DNA from 3 places in the Paraburkholderia flava genome. Region 1 is predicted to be linked to each of the others. Evidence: riboswitches for the same ligand, from Rfam matches in the RefSeq annotation. Region 1 holds a riboswitch; each other region holds the start of a gene.
What was found. A riboswitch is a leader RNA that binds a small molecule or an ion and turns the genes downstream of it on or off. The one in region 1 is predicted to bind cobalamin.

Region 1 (6,098 bases):
GCTCTTGCCCGGCAGCCATTCCAGATTGCCGTGCTTGCCGACGTGCACAACCGCGTCGATGCCGAAACGCTCGCGCAGCCACACATAGAACGCGAGGTACGCATGCGGCGGTACGAGATCGGCGTCGTGGTAGCTCGCGTAGTTGTTGTCGTCGCGCGAACGCGATGGCTGGATGCCGACGAACACGTTGCCGCAGCGCCAGCCCGCGATCATGAAGCGGCTGCGTCGCAGCGTCGGGTCTTGCTCGGGCGGCCCCCAACGTGCATTCAGCGCGCTACGCGCCGGCTCGGGCAGGCGCGTGAAATATTCAAGGTAGTCTGAGAGCGCGAGACTTTGCAGCGCGGGCCGCAGATCGCGCACGGCGGGATCGTTGGTCACGCCCTGCACGAGCCGCTGCATCAGTTCGGCACCGTCGGCGGGCACGTCGTCGATGCGATAGCCCTCGGCGCGCAGCATCGCGAGGATGCCCACGACGGACGCCGGCGTGTCCAGCCCGACACCGTTGCCGATGCGTCCTTCGCTTTGCGGATAGTTCGCGAGGATCAGCGCGAGCCGTTTGTCCGCGTTCGGCAACTGACGCAGCCGGCACCAGCGACGGCTCAGTTCCGCGACGAACGCGACGCGCTCCAGATCCGGCTGATAGCGGACCACGTCGACTTCGGTATGCGGACAGCGGTACGCGAGCCCCTTGAAACTGATCGCACGCGTGATGATGCGGCCGTCTACTTCGGGCAACGCGACATGCATCGCGATGTCGCGCGAATGCAGGCCCTGGTTGTCCTTCACCCAGTCTTCGCGATTGCCGCCGCTCAGGATCACCTGCAGCACCGGCGCGTCGCCGGCCAGCGCGAGCGGTTCGGGATCGTCGATTGCGCTCGCGGCGAATGCGGTCGTGTTCAGCACCAGCGATACGTTGTGCTGCTCGCACAGCCGCTGCACGACGTCGCGGCTGACCGCGTCTTTCAGCGACGTGATTGCGATCGGCAGCGGATTCATTCCGCGTGCTTCGAGCGCATCGATCAGCGCGTCGAATACTGCCGTGTTCGCGGCCTGCAGATGCGCGCGGTAGAACAGGATCGCCGTGACGGGCGCGTTCGCACGCCAGCGGGTTTGCCAGTCGTCGAGTGTGGGCGTGTCGCGTTGCGGGTGATACAGCGCGGCGGCAGGCAACGGCTGCGGCGGCGCCGGCTCGCGGCCCCAACCGAACACCTGCCACGCGATCCTACGCATGAACGACTCGGCGTTGCCCGGACCACCTTCGCGCAGATAGCGCCACAGGTGCTCGCATAACGCCGCGTCGGCGGTGCTTTTCGCGAGCAGGTTCGGGTCTTCCTGCAGATCGCCGGAAAACATCGCGAGCACCTGGTTGCGACGCGCCGCGAGCGCGACGACCTGCTCGATTCCGTACGGCCAGTACGCTTCGCCGCCGAGATGATCGACGACGACCACGCGCGCATGCTGCAGCACGTCGTCGAGATAGAAATCGACCGACGCCGGTTGCCGCAGCCACGTGACGTTCGCGAGCCGCACGCTCGGGAAACCGGGTTCGAGTCGCGTGACGACGCTCGCGAGCAGCGATAACGTCGTGTCGGCGGAACTGAGCACCACGATGTCCGCGGGCTTCTGGTCGATCCGGACGACGCCTGCTGTATCGTCGACGAAACCGCCCGGCGTGGTGCGCAGCAGATGCATCGCGGGTCAGGCCTCGTGCGCGTGCGTGCGGGCAAGCGCGTCGTCGAACGCGCGTTGCAACGTCGGCTGGTCGAGGTCTTCGCCGATCAGCACGAAACGGCTCTTTGCGTTCGCGTTTTCTTCCGGCTTCCAGCGGCGATCGAAGTAGCTGTCGAAGCGACGCCCGACACCCTGCACAACGAGCCGCATCGGCGCACCCGGCAGCGCGGCGAAACCCTTCACGCGATAGATCGTGTGTGTTTCGACGAGCCGTTGCAGCGCGGCGATCGCCGCTTCGCGCGACGACACCGTGCATTCGACGACGACCGAATCGAATTCGTCGTGGTGATGATCGGCGTCTTCAGCCGACCCGTGATGATCGTGCCGCAGATGAATCGTCGTCTCCGACGCGGCTTCGAGACCCAGCAGCGCATGCAGATCCAGCCGACCGTTCTGCGCACGCACCACTTTCACCTGCGGCGGAATTTCTTCGCGCACGAGCGCTTCGACGGCAGCGAGTTGCGCGTCGTCGAGCAGATCGGTCTTGTTGAGAATCACCAGATCGGCCGACGACAACTGGTCTTCGAACAGTTCATGCAGCGGCGATTCGTGATCGAGGTTCGGGTCGTCGCGACGCTGTGCATCAACGGCGACCGGATTGTCGGCGAACTGGCCGCTCGCCGCGGCGGGACCGTCGACCACGGTGACGACTGCGTCGACGGTGAAGCTGTTCTTGATCGCGGGCCAGTTGAACGCCTGCACGAGCGGCTTCGGCAGTGCGAGGCCCGACGTTTCGATCAGCACGTGATCGATCTGGTCGCGTCGCTCGACGAGCCGCTCCATCACCGGGAAAAATTCTTCCTGCACGGTGCAGCACAGGCAACCGTTCGCGAGTTCGTAGAGCTGGCCTTCCGTTTCGCGGCCCTCTTCGTCGCAGCCGATGCCGCAGCCTTTCAGGATCTCGCCGTCGATGCCGAGTTCGCCGAACTCGTTGACGATCACTGCGATGCGCAGACCGTCCGCGTGCTGAAGAATGTGCCGCAACAGCGTCGTCTTGCCGCTACCGAGAAAGCCCGTGACGATCGTGACGGGGATCTTGCGCATCTGTGTCTGCATTGCTGCTCCGTTCGTGCATGTGAGGGCGCCGGCAACGTGTATGCATCGCATGATTTCACGGCGTAACGATCGCGCGTGTCGCATGTGCCATGCAGCACCCGTCGCGAACAGACAGCGACGCGACGATGCGATGCGTTGAACACAGCGGACGGGGACGATACGGCGCGACTATGGCTCGCGAAAGCACACTAATGCGTGTAAAAAGCGCGTTGCAGGCGTGGCAAGCACCGCATCCCCGCGGCGCGAACCCATCATGTCTGGCCGGTATCCGGGCTGACGAAAACGCCGCTTCACCTTCCCGCGCGAACGCATTCCGTTCGCACAGTGGTCGACTGCAGGCGCGCGATGCGCTTGCAGCGAAGCCGGCTTTGCATCGCTTGCGCGATGCCTTCGCTTACCGTTGCGGGGGCAGCACAGGTTGGCCTCGCCGTGTCGGCAAAGCCCCCTGTTTCCCGTTTAACTGCGTGCGCGGGAGGCGCGCACGCGAGCACCAGAGTGCGTGCGAGTGTAGGCGTGCGGCATGATGGCGTCAAGGAAGGTGGGGCATGCGGAGCGTGATCGCAGCGCGCTCGCATCTGTTGTCTATCGCGACGTCGCGCAGTAAATGGTGGGGACGTCATCGTCGTCACATCGGACGCAGTATGGAGTCGTCCCGGTCGCTGCATCCATCGCATCGGATGCAGCGACCGCTAACGCTAACCGGCGTAGCGCGCCTCATCGAGATCGGCAATCAACGTCGGCCCGGTCGGATGCCAGCCCAGTCGCTCCTGCGTCCACGCACTCGAAGCCAGCATGTCCAGACTGACGAACATCCCCATCCACCCGAAATGCTCGGCCGCCTGCTCCGGCGCGATCGAAACCACCGGCAATTTCAGCCCCCGGCCCAGCGACTCGCTGATCTCGCGACTGCTGATGCCTTCCTCGCCGACCGCATGAAAACGCGCGCCCCGCTCGCCTGCTTCCACTGCGAGCCGGTACAGGCGCGCAGCGTCGGAAAGATGCCCTGCGGGCCAGCGGTTCTGTCCGTCGCCGACGTAGGCCACGACGCCCTTTGCACGCGCGATATCGATCAGCGGCGAGATGAGCCCTTGCCTGAATGGATTGTGAACCTGCGGCAGCCGCACCACCGACACGTTGATGCCCGTGTCCAGCAGCTCACGTCCGGCCAGTTCGGACGCGATGCGCGGATTCGGATGGCTCGTATTGAACACGTCCTCGCGCGCCGGTTCGCCGTGCTGGCCGCTGCCCATTCCGGTGCCCGACGTGATGACGAGCGGTCGATCGGAACCCGTGAGCACGGAACCGAGCGCGCCGATCACGCGCCGGTCCTTCTCGCAGTTCTCGACGAATCTCGTGAAGTCGTGATCGAAGGCCGCATGGATAACCGCGTCGGCTTTCGCGGCGCCGCTGCGCACGCTGTCCAGGTCTTCGAGCGTGCCGCGATGCACTTCGGCGCCGGCATCGGCGAGCGCCTGCGCGCCCGCGTCGGACCGCGTCATACCGACGACCTGATGGCCGGCAGCGATGAGTTCAGGAACAAGGGCCGAGCCGATGAAGCCGGTCGCGCCCGTCAGAAAAATACGCATGGTGAAGTCTCTCCGTGATCGTCACGGGCTCACTATCCGTTGATTTGTTATCCAGTTAAAGTAGTGAGTTCATCATGGTAAAGCGACTAACAGGGTCATCATGCCGGTAGATAGCGTCCGATCGCTTGGCGATTTTCTGAGAAGCCGCCGCACGCGGCTCGATCCCGCGAGCTTTGGATTTTCCGGTCGCAGACGCACGCCCGGATTGCGCCGCGAAGAGGTCGCGCAGCGTGCGAACATCAGCCCGACCTGGTACACGTGGCTCGAACAGGGACGCGGCGGTGCGCCGTCGGCGGAAGTGCTGGACCGGATCTGCGGCGCGTTGATGCTGACCGATGCGGAGCGCGAGCATCTGTTCATGCTGGGGCTCGGGCGCCCTCCCGAGGTTCGCTCGCGACCGGCTGACAGCGTCAGTCCTCGTCTGCAACGGCTGCTCGACTCGCTCGGTGCAAGTGCCGCGATCATCAAGACCGCGACCTGGGACGTCGTCGCGTGGAATCGCGCGGCGGCTGTCGTGCTGACCGACTACGGCGCGCTGCCGCCGGGTCAGCGCAACATCCTCCGCTTCCTGTTTCTCGACCCGGCGATTCGCGCGAAGCAGCACGACTGGGACAACATCGCGCGTTTCGTGGTGGGCTCGTTCAGAGCGGATGTCGCGCGCGCGGGGCTGATGTCGGAAGCGGGAGAACTGGTCAACGAACTCTCCGCGGCCAGTCCGGAGTTCGACGCGTTATGGCGCAACAACGACATACCGAACCATCGCGACGGAGACGGTGTCAAGCGTCTGCAGCATCCGAAGCTGGGGGCGATCGAGCTGGAGTACTCGGCGTTTTCTGTCGACGGGCGGCCGGATCTTGGGATGATCGTTTACAACCCGGTCGATGAGGAGGTCGCGCGGCAGATTCGGGCGTTGTGTGTGGGCGATGCGGTGGAGGTTGATGCTAGTGCGTGATGACGCGGGCCGCTAACTACACCACCCCGTCCGCTGCCCGCATCCCCCAGTACGACGCTTCCTCAAACAGCGAAATCCCCGACAGGTCCGCGTGCGCAAAACGCACCGGCCCATCGACGTCGCGCAGCGCGAGCGTGCCCTTGTGCGACAGGAAACCAGGGGCCGGCGTGGCCATCGCGTGTCCGCGCACGGTGATCTCGAGTGCTGACGCGTGGCGCCACAAGTCCAGACCGTAGACTTCCCGCAGATCGATCGCCGCCTGCTCGCGCAGATCGCTTGCGGCTGCCTGCGCGAGCCAGCGGCGCGTGTCCTCGGGCGATTTCGTGTCGAGCGCCTGGTACGCCGAAAACACCGACCGCTGCGGCGGACTCATCCGGATCAACTGATGGGTCGACACCACGTAGCCCAGTCCCGGACCTCGATAGACGACGTTATCCCACGCGAGCGGCACACCGTCGTGTTCACGCGGCATGCCGTCCATCAGAAAGTTCGATACCAGCCACGGTGCGCGCGGTTGCAGATCGCGTGCGGCATCGAATCCGTAGTCGGTGATGCGCGGCATCACGTGCGCGGCGACGAAGAGCGGCATCGCGCAGACCACACGTCGTGCGCGCAGAGTGAAGGTTTTCAGGTTCGCGCCATCGTATTGCGCGCAGGTCACGTCGACGCCGTTGCCCCGCTCCTCGATGCGCGTCGCGAAGCCGTCGAGCGCCCACTGCGCATGTCCAACGCGTGCGCCGATCGAATCGCCGAGCTTCGTCACCATCGAATGC
Region 2 (6,098 bases), on a different contig from region 1:
ATAGCCGAATGCCTGCGCGGACGCGGAGGCCTGCTGACGGAACGACGCGATCGCTTCGCTGGTGAGCTTCTGTGCGGCGGCACGCTGCGCTTCCGGCGACAGCGAGAACTGCACATCGCCGACCTGCATGATCGAGCCCATCTGGCCCGCGAGCTTCGATGCGGCAGCGAAGTCATGCGATTCGAGCACGATTTCTGTACGACCGCGCCACGTCGAAATGCGACCGTTGCGATCGGTCGACGGGCTGATCGAGAACGAGCCCGTGTGCGCGGTGACGCCGGATACGCCCTTGGCCTTTTGCAGCGCCGAATCGGCACGCTGGTTCAACGTGGTAGTCAGCGACGACGGATCGGCCGCTTCCTGCTCGTAAAACAGCGTGATGTTCACCACGTCCTGCGGCACTTCGGTACTGGCCTGCGCATTCAGAGACAGCACGCCGGCCGGCTGATACGGCGCGCTCTGCGCGTGCGCGGTTGACGGCACGAGCGACAGCATCAGCGGAGCGGCCGAAGCCACGGCGAGCGCGAATGCGATGGCGTTTTTTCTGGTCATTATGGGACTCCTTCCGTGAACAGGATTGCGCGCGGCCCGTGCCGCTGCGCATTGCTCGCGTGGCCTTTCGTGCAGATCCTGGAGAGGCGAAGAAAGGATGGACCGCACGCCCTGTGGTACGAGACGGGCACGACGCTTGCGAGCCAGTTAGGCGTGCTTTCATGCCGACAGGTTCCCTTCACCTGACCGTTTCTGGCACTTTCTGACGGTTTCGTCAGGTTGCCGCGACATGACGTCGCATACGAGCGTAGCGCGTGAGGTTGCATGCCGCATCACGTGCGGTACTACATCAGCCGCTTCGTGATGAAGCGCCACTCTTCGCTCGTGACCGGTGTGATCGACAGGCGGTTGCCCTTCGCCAGCACGCGCATCTGCGCGAGTTCCGGATGCTCGCGCAGCGCCGCGAGCGGGACCAGCGTCGACTTCTTCTTGAACACGACGTCGACGAGTACCCAGCGCGGTGTTTCGCGCGTCGATTTCGGATCGTAGTAGGGGCTCTTCGGATCGAACTGCGTCGGATCGGGGTAGGCCGTCGACGACACTTCGGCGAGCCCGGCAATGCCGGGCTCGGGACAGCTCGAGTGATAGAACAGCACACCGTCGCCGACCTGCATCGTGTCGCGCATGAAGTTGCGCGCCTGATAGTTGCGTACGCCGGTCCACGGCAACGTGCGTTGCGCGGCGTCGGCGAGATCGTCGATGCTTGCTTCGTCCGGTTCGGACTTCATTAGCCAGTAGCGCATGAATCGAATGAACGCGAAATGAGTGAAGCGATGAGTGAAAAAAAGCGCCGCTCAAAGAAAAACGGCACCGGACGAATGTCCGATGCCGTTCGAATAGGTCCCCGCCTTAGCCGCTAGGCCGGCATCCTGAACCGGGGGTTCAGAATTGGTCGCAGTTAGCCGCACTTCGGGTACATCAGACAGAGTGACGCGCACGCCCGTGCTGCAAATTTCCACAACCGTGCACATGGCATTGGTTCAAGGAATATATGACCTTGGCAAACCAGGCAGGGAAGCTGACAACTGAGCCGACGTACTCTGTGCCGACTCACATAAACCGTTTGAAACAGGAGACCTTGAAGCTGATGCTACCGGTCCGATCGGCCTTTGTCTACTGGCCTCGTGTAACCGTTATTGCGTGCTGTACTGGTTGATCACCGTGTCCAGCTGATCGTTCATCTGGGCCATTGTACGCCGGATTTCTTCAGCCGGAAACGATTCGCCATGACGTACGCTGGACTGCAGCTTGAGCAGTTCCGACGCGAGCGACAACGCAGCCATCACCGCAATGCGGTCCATGCCGCGCACGTTGCTGTGCGTGCGGATTTTCGACATTTCCGCGTCGACCCGCGCGACAGCTTCGAGCAGTGCCGCTTCGGTTTCCGGCGAACACGCGAGACGATAGGACTGGCCGAGAATCGAGACTTCGATCTGCTTCGTGGTCATGCATTTTCTCCGTGGCGGGCATCCGCATCGCTGCGTGCAGCGCCGTCTTCCTGCGGCGCGGACGCGAGCAGATCGAGCTGATTGTCCTGTTCGGAGTGGCCTTTCGCGCGCGGCAGTTTTTCGAGAATCGCGTTGAGGCGAACCTGTGCGTCGTCGATCTTCGCCGACAGCGCATCGCGTTCGGCCTGCAGCGCATTGCGCTCTTCGCGCATCTGATCGAGTTCGACGCGCGTCGCTTCGCAATCTGCACGCGCTTGCGTGAGTTGTTCTTCGAGCGCCTGGCGCGCTGCGTAGTGACGCTGACTGAGTGCAATCAGACGTCCAATGTTCTGTGAGAGTGTTTCGAGTTCGGTGAGCATGTGCTGCGTCCTCTAAAGACACGGCATTTTAGCGCGGAATGTCGGGCGTTCCGATAAATGTCTCGTTTCGAGACGTAACAGCATCGCTTTTTGCGCATATCCGGCAATTTCGCGATGTGATTCCAGCGGGATTTCGCTGCGTTTTTTGCATGCCTTCGATGCGGCGCACGCATGCACTTGTGCGAGTGCAGCGAAGCAGGGATCGCCCTTTCTTGACGCCACAGAGTGCGCTGCTACACTTGCGGCACTCTTGGTGCCCGCGCGCGATTTTCGTATCGCGTGCAGTTAAACGGGAAGCAGGGAGCGGAGTCCGCCCGACCGAGCCAACCTGTGCTGCCCCCGCAACGGTAAGCGACCGCATCGTCATGCAGGTCGACCCTTCATGTGCATCTCCTGGCCTTCGCATAGCGAGGCCGCGCGATGTGCATCGTGCCACTGCGCTTCATGCGTGGGAAGGCGGGTCGATGTGTCGCCAGCCCGGATACCGGCCAGAGGGAGGGGAGCGTCATCCGTCGCGCACGTGCCGGCGAGCATCGGCCGGCGGTTGCCGTTCCCTGTTACGCAACGGCCTGCGGGGAGCGGGCCGCGCACGCTACCACAGGAAATCCGTCGATGTTCACCCCGATCGCCCGCACGGCACTCGCTGCGCTGGCCGCAGCGGCCTATGCGCCGCTGACGGCATTTGCACAGAGCGCGCCGCAGACACAAGAGCCGTCTTCAAGCGACACCCAGCCTGTCGCTTCAGCGTCGTCTTCCACTGCAGTCGTTACGTCTCCGGGCACCGCTGCACCTGCCGTTGCAAGCACGGCTGCCGCCGCTTCTTCGGGCACCGCTACGCCCGTCGCGGCAAGCACAAGTTCTACCGCTTCTTCCATCACCGACGCACACACGCTATCGCCGATCGTCGTCACCGCTGACCGCAGTCCGCAAAAGCTCGCGGACACCATCCCGCAGACCACGCTGTTCGACAGCCAGGACATCGCCGATACGACCGCGCAGGATGTCCCCGGTCTGCTGCAACTCGCACCGGGCGCGCAGATCGTGCGCAACGGCGGCCCCGGTTCGCAGGCGAGTCTGTTCCTGCGCGGCGCGTCGTCGGTGCAGTCGCTGGTGCTGATCGACGGTGTGCGCGTCGATTCGGTGAGCCTCGGCAATGCGCAGCTGTCGCAGCTTCCGCTCGACCAGATCGATCACGTCGAAGTGGTGAACGGCAACGTGTCGGCGTTGTATGGCTCAGGCGCGATCGGCGGCGTCGTGCAGATCTTCACGAAGAACGGCGGCGATCATCCGCCGCGTTTCGACTTCTCGGTCGGCTACGGCAGCTATCACACGCAGACGCAGCAGGCGGGCGTGAACGGCGCGCTCGATCACGACGGCAACACGACGTTCAGCATCTCGCTCGCGCGCTCGAAGGACGACGGATTTTCGTCGCAGAATCCGGCGCTCGCGCCCGGCGTGAATCCGAACGCGAACGGCTATCTGAACGAGAGCATCTCGGCGTCGCTGCGTCATCGCTTCAACGACAAGTGGGACGCAGGCGTGCGCTACTTCCAGTCGAACGGCAACGACAGCTACGACAACGCATACGGCCTGCCAACCGATCTCAACAATCTGTACAGCAAGGTCCAGCAGTTGTCCGCGTTCGCGAACGGCAAGCTGACCGACTGGTGGACCACGCACTTCGTCGTCGCGGCCGGCAACGATCGCAGCCAGAACGCGCTGAACGGCGTGTACACCGACCGCTTCAACACGGACAACCGCCAGTACACGTGGCAGAACGACTTCACGTTCGGACCCGGCCAGAAGATCCAGCTCGGCTACGAACATCTCGACCAGTCGCTCGATTCGGACGAATACTCGGCACCGGACCGTCACGTGAACTCGGGCTTCATCGGCTATACCGGCCGCTTCGGCGCGAGCCAGATCCAGGCGAATCTGCGGCGCGACCAGTACTCCGATTTCGGCGGCGCGAACAGTTACTATCTCGGCTACGGCTACGATTTCAATGCGCACTGGAAGGCCACCGCGAGCCTGTCCGATGCGTTCCGCGCGCCGACCTTCAACGACCTGTACTTCCCGGTGAGCGGCAATCCTTTGATCCAGCCGGAGCGCAGTCACTCGGTCGAAGGCGCGCTGCAATACGCATCGGATGCACTCGGCGTGATCCGCGTCACCGCATTCCAGACGCGCTACTCGAACCTGATCGACTACGTGCAGACGATCCCCGGCATCTACGTCGCGCAGAACATCGGCCATGCGAAGGTGCAGGGCGTCGAAGGCTCGTGGAGCGGGCACGTTGGAAAGACCGATGTGCGCGCGTCGCTGACGGTGCAGAATCCGGTCGACGAAGACGCCGACACCGATCTCGTCCGTCGCGCGCGTCATTTCGCTTCGTTCACGGCGAACCGGTCGATCGATGCGTGGCGTGTCGGCGGCGAGTGGATCGTCAGCGGAGAGCGCAACGACAGCGGCACGCCGCTGTCGGGCTACGGTCTCCTGAACCTGTCCGCGCGCTACAACATCACGAAGGCGTGGTACGTCTCCGCGCAGATCCAGAACCTCTTCAACCGGGACTATGAAACGGCCTACACGTACAACTCGCCGCGACGCAGTGCGTTCATCACGGTCGGCTGGCAGCAGCAGTGATGCGCGCCCGCACGTGAGGACGCGCGGATGAACCGCGTCGCGTCACGCGGCTTGCCGCGCATGAGCGCATCGCGTGCGACGGCGATCTGGTGCGCGCTCGTGTTGCTCGGCGTGCTGGTGTTCGTCGCGTCGCTGTCGCTCGGCAGCGTGCCGGTGCCGCCCGCGCACGTGTTCTCGGCGTTGCTGCCGGCACACGGCGCATCGGACGATCTTGCAATCGAGATCGTCCGTTCGCTGCGTTTGCCGCGTGCGCTCGCAGGGTTCGCGTGCGGTGCGTTGCTCGCGCTCGGCGGGGCGCTGCTGCAAGTGCTGCTGCGCAATCCGCTTGCGGAGCCGTATGTGCTCGGCGTGTCGGGAGGCGCGGCGAGTTTCGCACTCGTCGCAATGATTGCTGGTTGCGCGTGGTGGCTCGTCGATGCAAGTGCGTTCGCCGGTGCGTTCGTGTCGATCCTGCTCGTGCTGGGACTCGCGCGTCGCGAACTGTGGCGTGGTGAGCCGCAGGACACGTCGCCGCGTCTGCTGCTGACCGGCGCAGTGGTCGCGGCCGGTTGGGGCGCGGTGATCACGCTGCTGCTCACGGTTGCGCCGGAGAATCGGCTGCGCGGGATACTGTTCTGGCTGACCGGTGACCTGAACGGCGACGGCATGCCATGGACCTCGCTCGCCGCCCTCGCGGTTGCGGTACTCGTCATCGTGCCGGCTGCGCCGCAACTGAACGTACTGCTGCGCGGCGATGCGGCCGCCCAGGCGCTGGGCGTCGCGGTCGTGCCGCTGCGGCTGCGCATCTATCTCATCGCGTCGCTCGCGGCTGCAGCTGCGGTGACCACGGGCGGCACGATCGGTTTCGTCGGGCTCGTTGTGCCGCATATGGTGCGGCTCGCGTTCGGCAACGATCAGCGGATGCTGTTGCCCGCAGCAGCACTCGGCGGTGGCGTCGCGGTGATGGGCGCCGACCTCGTCGCGCGTACCGTGATAGCGCCCGCGCAACTGCCGGTCGGTGTGATTACCGCGCTCGCTGGCGTGCCGGTGTTTCTGTGGATGCTGCTGCACAGGCGGTCGCGATGACGCGCACGCATGCGCTTGAAGCACACGC
Region 3 (6,098 bases), on a different contig from region 1:
ATCTCGATGGTCACCGACACCTGCGCGTTTCGCGACAGCGTGCTCGACGCGCTGCGCGAGCACGACATCGAATGGCGCACAGTGTTCGAGAGCGGCAACATCGAAGCGACGACCGCGACGGTGCGCACCGGCCTCGCGATCACCGCATGGCTGGTGTCGACGGTTCCGGCCGATCTCGACATCCTCGGCGCGGATGCGAAGCTACCGGAGTTGCCGCCGTTCGCGATCAGCCTCTACCTGCCGGAGCATGGCGGCAGTCCGGTCGCGCGCGAACTCGCGCAGTTCGTCAGGGATGGGTTGTTGAAGCAGCATCGGGCGGCTGCGGCTTGATGAGGTGGATCAACGGAGTGATTTGATCCACCACAGCGCGAGCTTATGACGTGCGTTCAGGCGCGGGGGGCGGGATACGCCGTTCCGCTCACGATGTCGTCGATAGCAACACCGTCCCAATCGACCGATTGAACATCGCGACGCTTCACGCCCAGATACTGGCTATGACAATACAGCCCCTGCACCCATTGACCGCGCAGATAGGGATCGGCAAGCGACGAGAACTTCCCCGTGATCGGGTTCGCCATCGCGGCTTCAATACATTCGAAGCCGAGCGCCGGGGAAAATAATGCGCGGAGTCCCATGTCGCTGAACTGGAAGAAATGCCACGGACGTTCATGCGACGAGTACGAGAAGTGTGTCTCGATGAACAGCATTCCGCCGACCTTCAGCAGTTTCGATATTTCCTGCGCGACGACCCAAGGCATGGCCAGATGCTCGAACACCGCGGTCGAATAGATCAGGTCGAATTTCTGTTCCTTGTCGAAGTACGTGGAAAGCTTGTGGGCATCGCCCACCACGTCGACGTTATTTCCCGGGTAGTAGTCGAATCCAGTGTACTTCGCGTTGGTGAACAGACTTTTGGCATTGGATACTCCGGTGACCTCGCGGCTACCGATCTCGAGCACGCTCATGCCCTCGTGATTTCCAAGCTCGAGAACCAGATTGCTCTGGTTTAGATGGGCGTTTTTCAGCTTGTCCGGCGCCGGGATACTGTTGTCCAGCAACGCGCGATCTATCTCGGCATCGGACATCGTCGGCTTGAACTGCATCCTTTGCTCGTTCTGCCCGTATCTGACGAAGTGTGCGAATCCCGTGAACATCGGGTTTCTCAACGCTTCCTGTGCAAGATCTGCATTGGCGAGCAGGTAGCCCAATTCGCTGAAATTTTCAAAAGTCGCGAGTTCTTTGATCATCTTGGGGAAAGTTTTGACTGCAACGGTCACTAAGAATGTGCATCGGCTTTTCAGCCGGAGAGATAGCTTAACCGGGGCAATCAGACTGGACCAGGATGAACTGGTTGTGACACTCGCGTGTGTCGAGTTTGCGCGTGCGTTTTGGTAGTCGATCCGGCCGGCGCTCGAACGGTATCATCGGGCCTTCGCTCAAACAAGGCCCGCCTCGCCTGACGCGATGATTCGACCAAGGGTTCAACATCGTGATTCGCTAGCGCCTCGCCGGGTTGCGTGAGCACATCCGCTTAACCGTAGATGCAGCCCCCAGCGAAGCGCTTCAACCTCACCGCCCCACAGCCAGCACCCCACTCGCCCCACGACGTCCCGCTTCGACGAGTGCGCCGAATCCAAGCCCGATCGTCGTCCACAGAATCGCCTGCATGCCGAGCGCGGCCATGCGAAATTTCCACAGCAGCACGGCCGGGAAGGCAGCGGGGACTTCGTTGATCGACGGCAGTCCGGCCTGCACCGCCGCGATGATGACGATGAACACGCCGGCCGCGAGAATCGCGCCGTTCCATGCGCCGTAGCGCGCCGCCGCGCGACGCCGCAGCTTCAGCGAGAACACCGTCGCCGCGAGCGAGATCGCGATCATCAGGAAGTACAGGCCCGTCCGATAGCCGATCGTCTCCGGGTCGCCGACCGATGGCGGATTGGCCGGGTATTTGAGCCCCGGCACCACGACGATCGACACGAACGCCGCGAGCGCCAGGCATGCGGACAACGCGCGTGCGCCGAGCTTGCCGACGCGGCCGTACGCATACGCGAACACCAGCGAGAACAATCCGCCCGCCGCTGCGCCGTACACGACGCAACCGGTCAGCAGACCGAGCCCTGCCTGCGTATGGCGGCTGACGAGTTCCGGCTCGGGCGCTTCGCCTTTCGCCGCATCGGCTTTTTCTTCGAACGAAATCGCGCGATCTACCTGCGGTTCACCCGCGATCCTCGCGAAACCGAACGTGAGCAATCCTGCGGCGATGCCTACGAGCATCCCGCGCATCAACAATCGACCTGTCATCGCAATGCTCCGTCAGTGGCAGGGAAAGCCGAGCAGATGGCGGCCGTCGTGCACGAACTCGTGCACATACATGCCGGGAATCAGCGATGTCGCGCCTTCTTCCGCGCCGACGAAGTAGATCGCCAGCAACAGCAGCAGACCGCCGAAGACGAACCACGGCAACAGCTCACGCAGCGGGATGGGTGCCGGCTGGGCAGCCGGTTGGAAAACAGCATCGGTCATGACGGACTTCTCCTGGGGTTGCGCGCCCCGATAGTCGTTGGAAAGAGAGGACGCAAAGCTAGGGTCTGGCTTCCGGTTCGTCGATGAACCGATTACAGTGGCGCGACCGCGCCGGGCTTGCACCGGCTTCCTTGCTTTGGTGACGGTATTCTACGCGTTAAACCTCGCTGTGCCGCCCTACGGTGAAGCGCTTTACAAGGGACGATGTGATGCACACACGGCTCTGGCTCGTGAGCCACGCGGCCACCGCGGCGATGCGCGCGGGCCGCTTTCCATCGGACGATCCGCTCGACGCGCGCGGCATCGCTGACGCGCACGCGTATCGCGAGCGGTTCGATGTGCCGCGCGATGCGACCGTATTCGTCAGCCCCGCTCTCTGCGCACGCGAAACAGCCGACGCGCTCGGCCTCGCTGCACAGCCTGCGTCCCCGCTCGCCGATATGGACTACGGCCACTGGCGCGGCCAACGTGTCGCCGATGTCGCAAACGCCGATCCATCCGCGCTGTCCGCATGGAGCACCGACCCCGACGCCGTCGTGCCCGGCGGCGAATCGTTCGCTGCGGTAGCGACACGCGTCGCGCGATGGCTCGATGCACTCGACGACGTCCCTTTCGTCGTCGCGGTCACGCATGCGGTGGTGATTCGCGCGGCTGTGCTGCATACGCTGAAGATCCCTCTCGCTGCAGGCATGCGGATCGAAATCGGGCCGCTGTCGAGGGTGGAGCTGCGGCGTTCGATGCGTGGTTGGGTGTGGTGGCCTGGTGCGTAGCGTGCGTGCGCTGAAGGATCGCGCACGCTACGCTGCGGCGTCGCTTTGCTGCGGTTGCGGTCGGGTCGCATCGCGAATTGACGGAGCCTCGTCTCGCGACTTCACCTGCGCGATCGCCATGCTCACCATTGCATCGTCGCCCCCACGCCCGCCGCGCTGCTACCGCTGGTCACCCCCGCGCCGGCCCGGACTTGCAGGTTATCGGTCAGGCGCGCGGTCGCGCTAACCGCAACCGCCTGGTAACCACGATACGTGCCGACACCTACACCGAGCGCAATCGTCTTGTCCTTGTCGACATCGCCAATCATGCTGAGCGCAGTCACCGCCGCGATACCCGAGTATGCGTTGCGCGCGGTTTGATCGATGCTCTGTTGCACACCGGCGATGCGCCTGTCCGTGTAGCTGTTCGCTTGCCGCATTCCGTCCGACGTGACCCGGTTCAATTGATCGAGATTGACCGCATCGGTGGCTTGCGTGCCTTCCGCTACGTTGACGAGTTGCCGTTGCTGCGCGGCATTGCCTATCGAGACGACATTGCGGCGGCCGCCATCGTTCGAATTCGCTCCGATCGCCGCCGAATTGGCACCGGCGGTGACGGTGGGCTTGTCGGCGCCGGTGCCCTTCATGTCGGCAGCCACGCCGTTGGCGGTTCTGATCTGCTCGACACGTTCGTAGATACCCGTCGATAGCGACGAAAGCTGCGCGCCGACGTTTGCGACGCCGGTAGACAACGAGCCGATGCCCGTCGACACAGAGGTGGCCAGCGACGCCACGTTGCCGTCGGTCGTGCTGAGGCCGGTGGACAGCGAACTCATGCCGTTCGCGATCGACGTCGACAACGAAGATACGTTGCTGCCGGTCGTGCTCAGTCCGGTGGACAGCGAACTCATGCCGTTCGCGACCGACGTCGACAACGACAATACGTTGCTGTTTGTCGTACCCAGCGCTGTGGACAGCGAACCGATACCCGCCAAGGTCGACGTGGACAGCGACGTCAGTTGCGACACGTTCACGGCGTCGGTCGGCTGGACGCCGTCGGCGACATTCGCAAGCGCTACAGGCTTTTGTGAGTTGGCGCCGCCCAGCGTGACTTTCGTGTGATCGGGGCTGTCGTACTGCACCGAATCGGCGACGACGGTCGATAAGGAACTGACGTTGCTGGCGGCAGTACTTAGACCGGTCGACAGTGAACCGATGTTGCCGTTGGCCGTGCTCAGGCCGGTAGATAGCGAACCGATGTTGCTGTTCGCTGTACCCAGTCTAGTCGACAGTGAACCGATATCGCCGTTGGCTGTACTCAAGCCCGTCGATAACGAACCGATACCCGTCGAAACAGAAGTGGACAGCGACGACAGCTGCGCACCGTTCACTGCGTCCGTGCTATCCGGACTTACCGTGGCCGGCATAAGACCGGTGATCAGATGCCCCTTCATATCGACAGTCGCGTTGATTTCGACCTTGGAAGATTTAATGGCCAATGTGCCATTATTAAGGCCAACGATCTGCACTGCATTGCTTACATTATTCGCGCTCTCTAAATACCCATTTCCATCCCCAGTATTTCCAATTGAAAAAGAAAAATTCCCATCAGATGGGTTTTCTGTATGCGTACCATTGGCATCAATAATCACGCCAGCGGTACCATGAAATGCAGCGAAATACCCACTGTTACTCGCCGGAGGCGCAGTCTGCGCCAGCGCGAGATTCACGCTCAAGCCACTCCCGGAAAACAGCAAAACCACGCGAACGATAGCAAGCGAGTAGCGTCGCGAAGGCGATCCCGATCTCAAGCGCCCCGACGAAGATTTCCCTCGCCCACGAACAAGCTCCGAAGCAGCAACCCAGGCGCCCAGTGCCGGATTCCACATTGACCGATACAAGCGGTTCACAGTCCCCTCCCTTTATTAGAAAATAAATAACGCGAACGCCTTTCAGACAGGCATCGTCGGATTACGATTTATTTTCTAAAACTAGCAGGGATCTTATTTTTGTTTGTGAACCTACGTGACATACCACCTTGATTAACAGTTATCAACAAATAACACGAGTCGAATAACTCCAGATACATCTGTTTTATTTATTTCATTTCGAATATCTTCATACGGCAATGAACTCGCAAATGAAAACGCGGCCGGGATCGACGCGAATCGATCCGGCCAGACGCACTCCATGAATTGAACAAAACCGAAGCGCGCGTCCACGCGCATCACGCGCCGCTCAATCGGCCTTACCCGCCGGCTCGTAAAACAACGCGAACAGTTCCGACTGCGAACCGATGCCGAGCTTCGCGTAGATATGCTTCTTGTGCGCGCGCACGGTCTCGAACGAGATCGTGAGCTTCTCCGCAATCGCTCGCGACGAGAAGCCGCTCAGCGACAGCATTGCCACTTCGATCTCGCGCGCGGTCAGCGTGCCGCGCCCCTGCTTGCCGGACAATGCACCGACGCGCGCAGGAAAATCCACCAGTTCGGCACCGGCCGAAGCCGCGCGCTCCGGCACCGCACAGAATTCTTCGTGTCGCAGCCGCTGCTGCATCAACGCGAGCACCCACGGCGCGAACAGCGTCAGCAGTGCAATCTCCCGTTCGTGATAACGCCGCGTGCAACCGAGCGAAAAACCCATCGTGTGATCCGCATCGATCACGACATTGAAATGCACCTCATCGCCGACGATGTTCTTGCGGAAATAGCGCAGGTAGTACTCGGTCATGCGGAAGTTGTCGGGCGCGACGTCCGCGAGCGTATAGAAGCCCGATGCGTGCGTTTCGAACGCGGCGAGATAGAACGGATCGAGTTGATAAAG

Region 2: linked by a shared signal. The riboswitch ahead of E1748_RS29220 (TonB-dependent receptor plug domain-containing protein) and the one ahead of cobW (cobalamin biosynthesis protein CobW) in region 1 are both predicted to bind cobalamin.
Region 3: linked by a shared signal. The riboswitch ahead of E1748_RS16745 (CbtB domain-containing protein) and the one ahead of cobW (cobalamin biosynthesis protein CobW) in region 1 are both predicted to bind cobalamin.

What each region holds. Positions count from the first base shown of each region.
Region 1 covers NZ_SMRO01000001.1:377,320-383,417, reverse strand. Annotated here, with positions in the region: gene cobN (cobaltochelatase subunit CobN) at 1-1,692, opposite strand, end outside; gene cobW (cobalamin biosynthesis protein CobW) at 1,699-2,787, opposite strand; cobalamin riboswitch at 3,030-3,297, opposite strand; gene E1748_RS01635 (SDR family oxidoreductase) at 3,483-4,373, opposite strand; gene E1748_RS01630 (helix-turn-helix transcriptional regulator) at 4,474-5,325, shown strand; gene E1748_RS01625 (FAD-dependent oxidoreductase) at 5,342-6,098, opposite strand, start outside.
Region 2 covers NZ_SMRO01000004.1:263,800-269,897, reverse strand. Annotated here, with positions in the region: gene E1748_RS29240 (SIMPL domain-containing protein) at 1-552, opposite strand, end outside; gene E1748_RS29235 (EVE domain-containing protein) at 837-1,295, opposite strand; RNA gene ssrS (6S RNA) at 1,390-1,571, opposite strand; gene E1748_RS29230 (cell division protein ZapA) at 1,686-2,000, opposite strand; gene E1748_RS29225 (ATPase) at 1,997-2,359, opposite strand; cobalamin riboswitch at 2,594-2,866, shown strand; gene E1748_RS29220 (TonB-dependent receptor plug domain-containing protein) at 2,972-5,005, shown strand; gene E1748_RS29215 (FecCD family ABC transporter permease) at 5,033-6,070, shown strand; gene E1748_RS29210 (ABC transporter ATP-binding protein) at 6,067-6,098, shown strand, end outside.
Region 3 covers NZ_SMRO01000002.1:1,185,443-1,191,540, reverse strand. Annotated here, with positions in the region: gene E1748_RS16760 (LysR substrate-binding domain-containing protein) at 1-330, shown strand, start outside; gene E1748_RS16755 (class I SAM-dependent methyltransferase) at 387-1,277, opposite strand; gene E1748_RS16750 (CbtA family protein) at 1,570-2,304, opposite strand; gene E1748_RS16745 (CbtB domain-containing protein) at 2,317-2,526, opposite strand; cobalamin riboswitch at 2,566-2,708, opposite strand; gene E1748_RS16740 (histidine phosphatase family protein) at 2,736-3,296, shown strand; gene E1748_RS16735 (YadA family autotransporter adhesin) at 3,419-5,005, opposite strand; partial or broken gene E1748_RS32095 (ESPR domain-containing protein) at 5,072-5,185, opposite strand; gene E1748_RS16730 (response regulator transcription factor) at 5,514-6,098, opposite strand, start outside.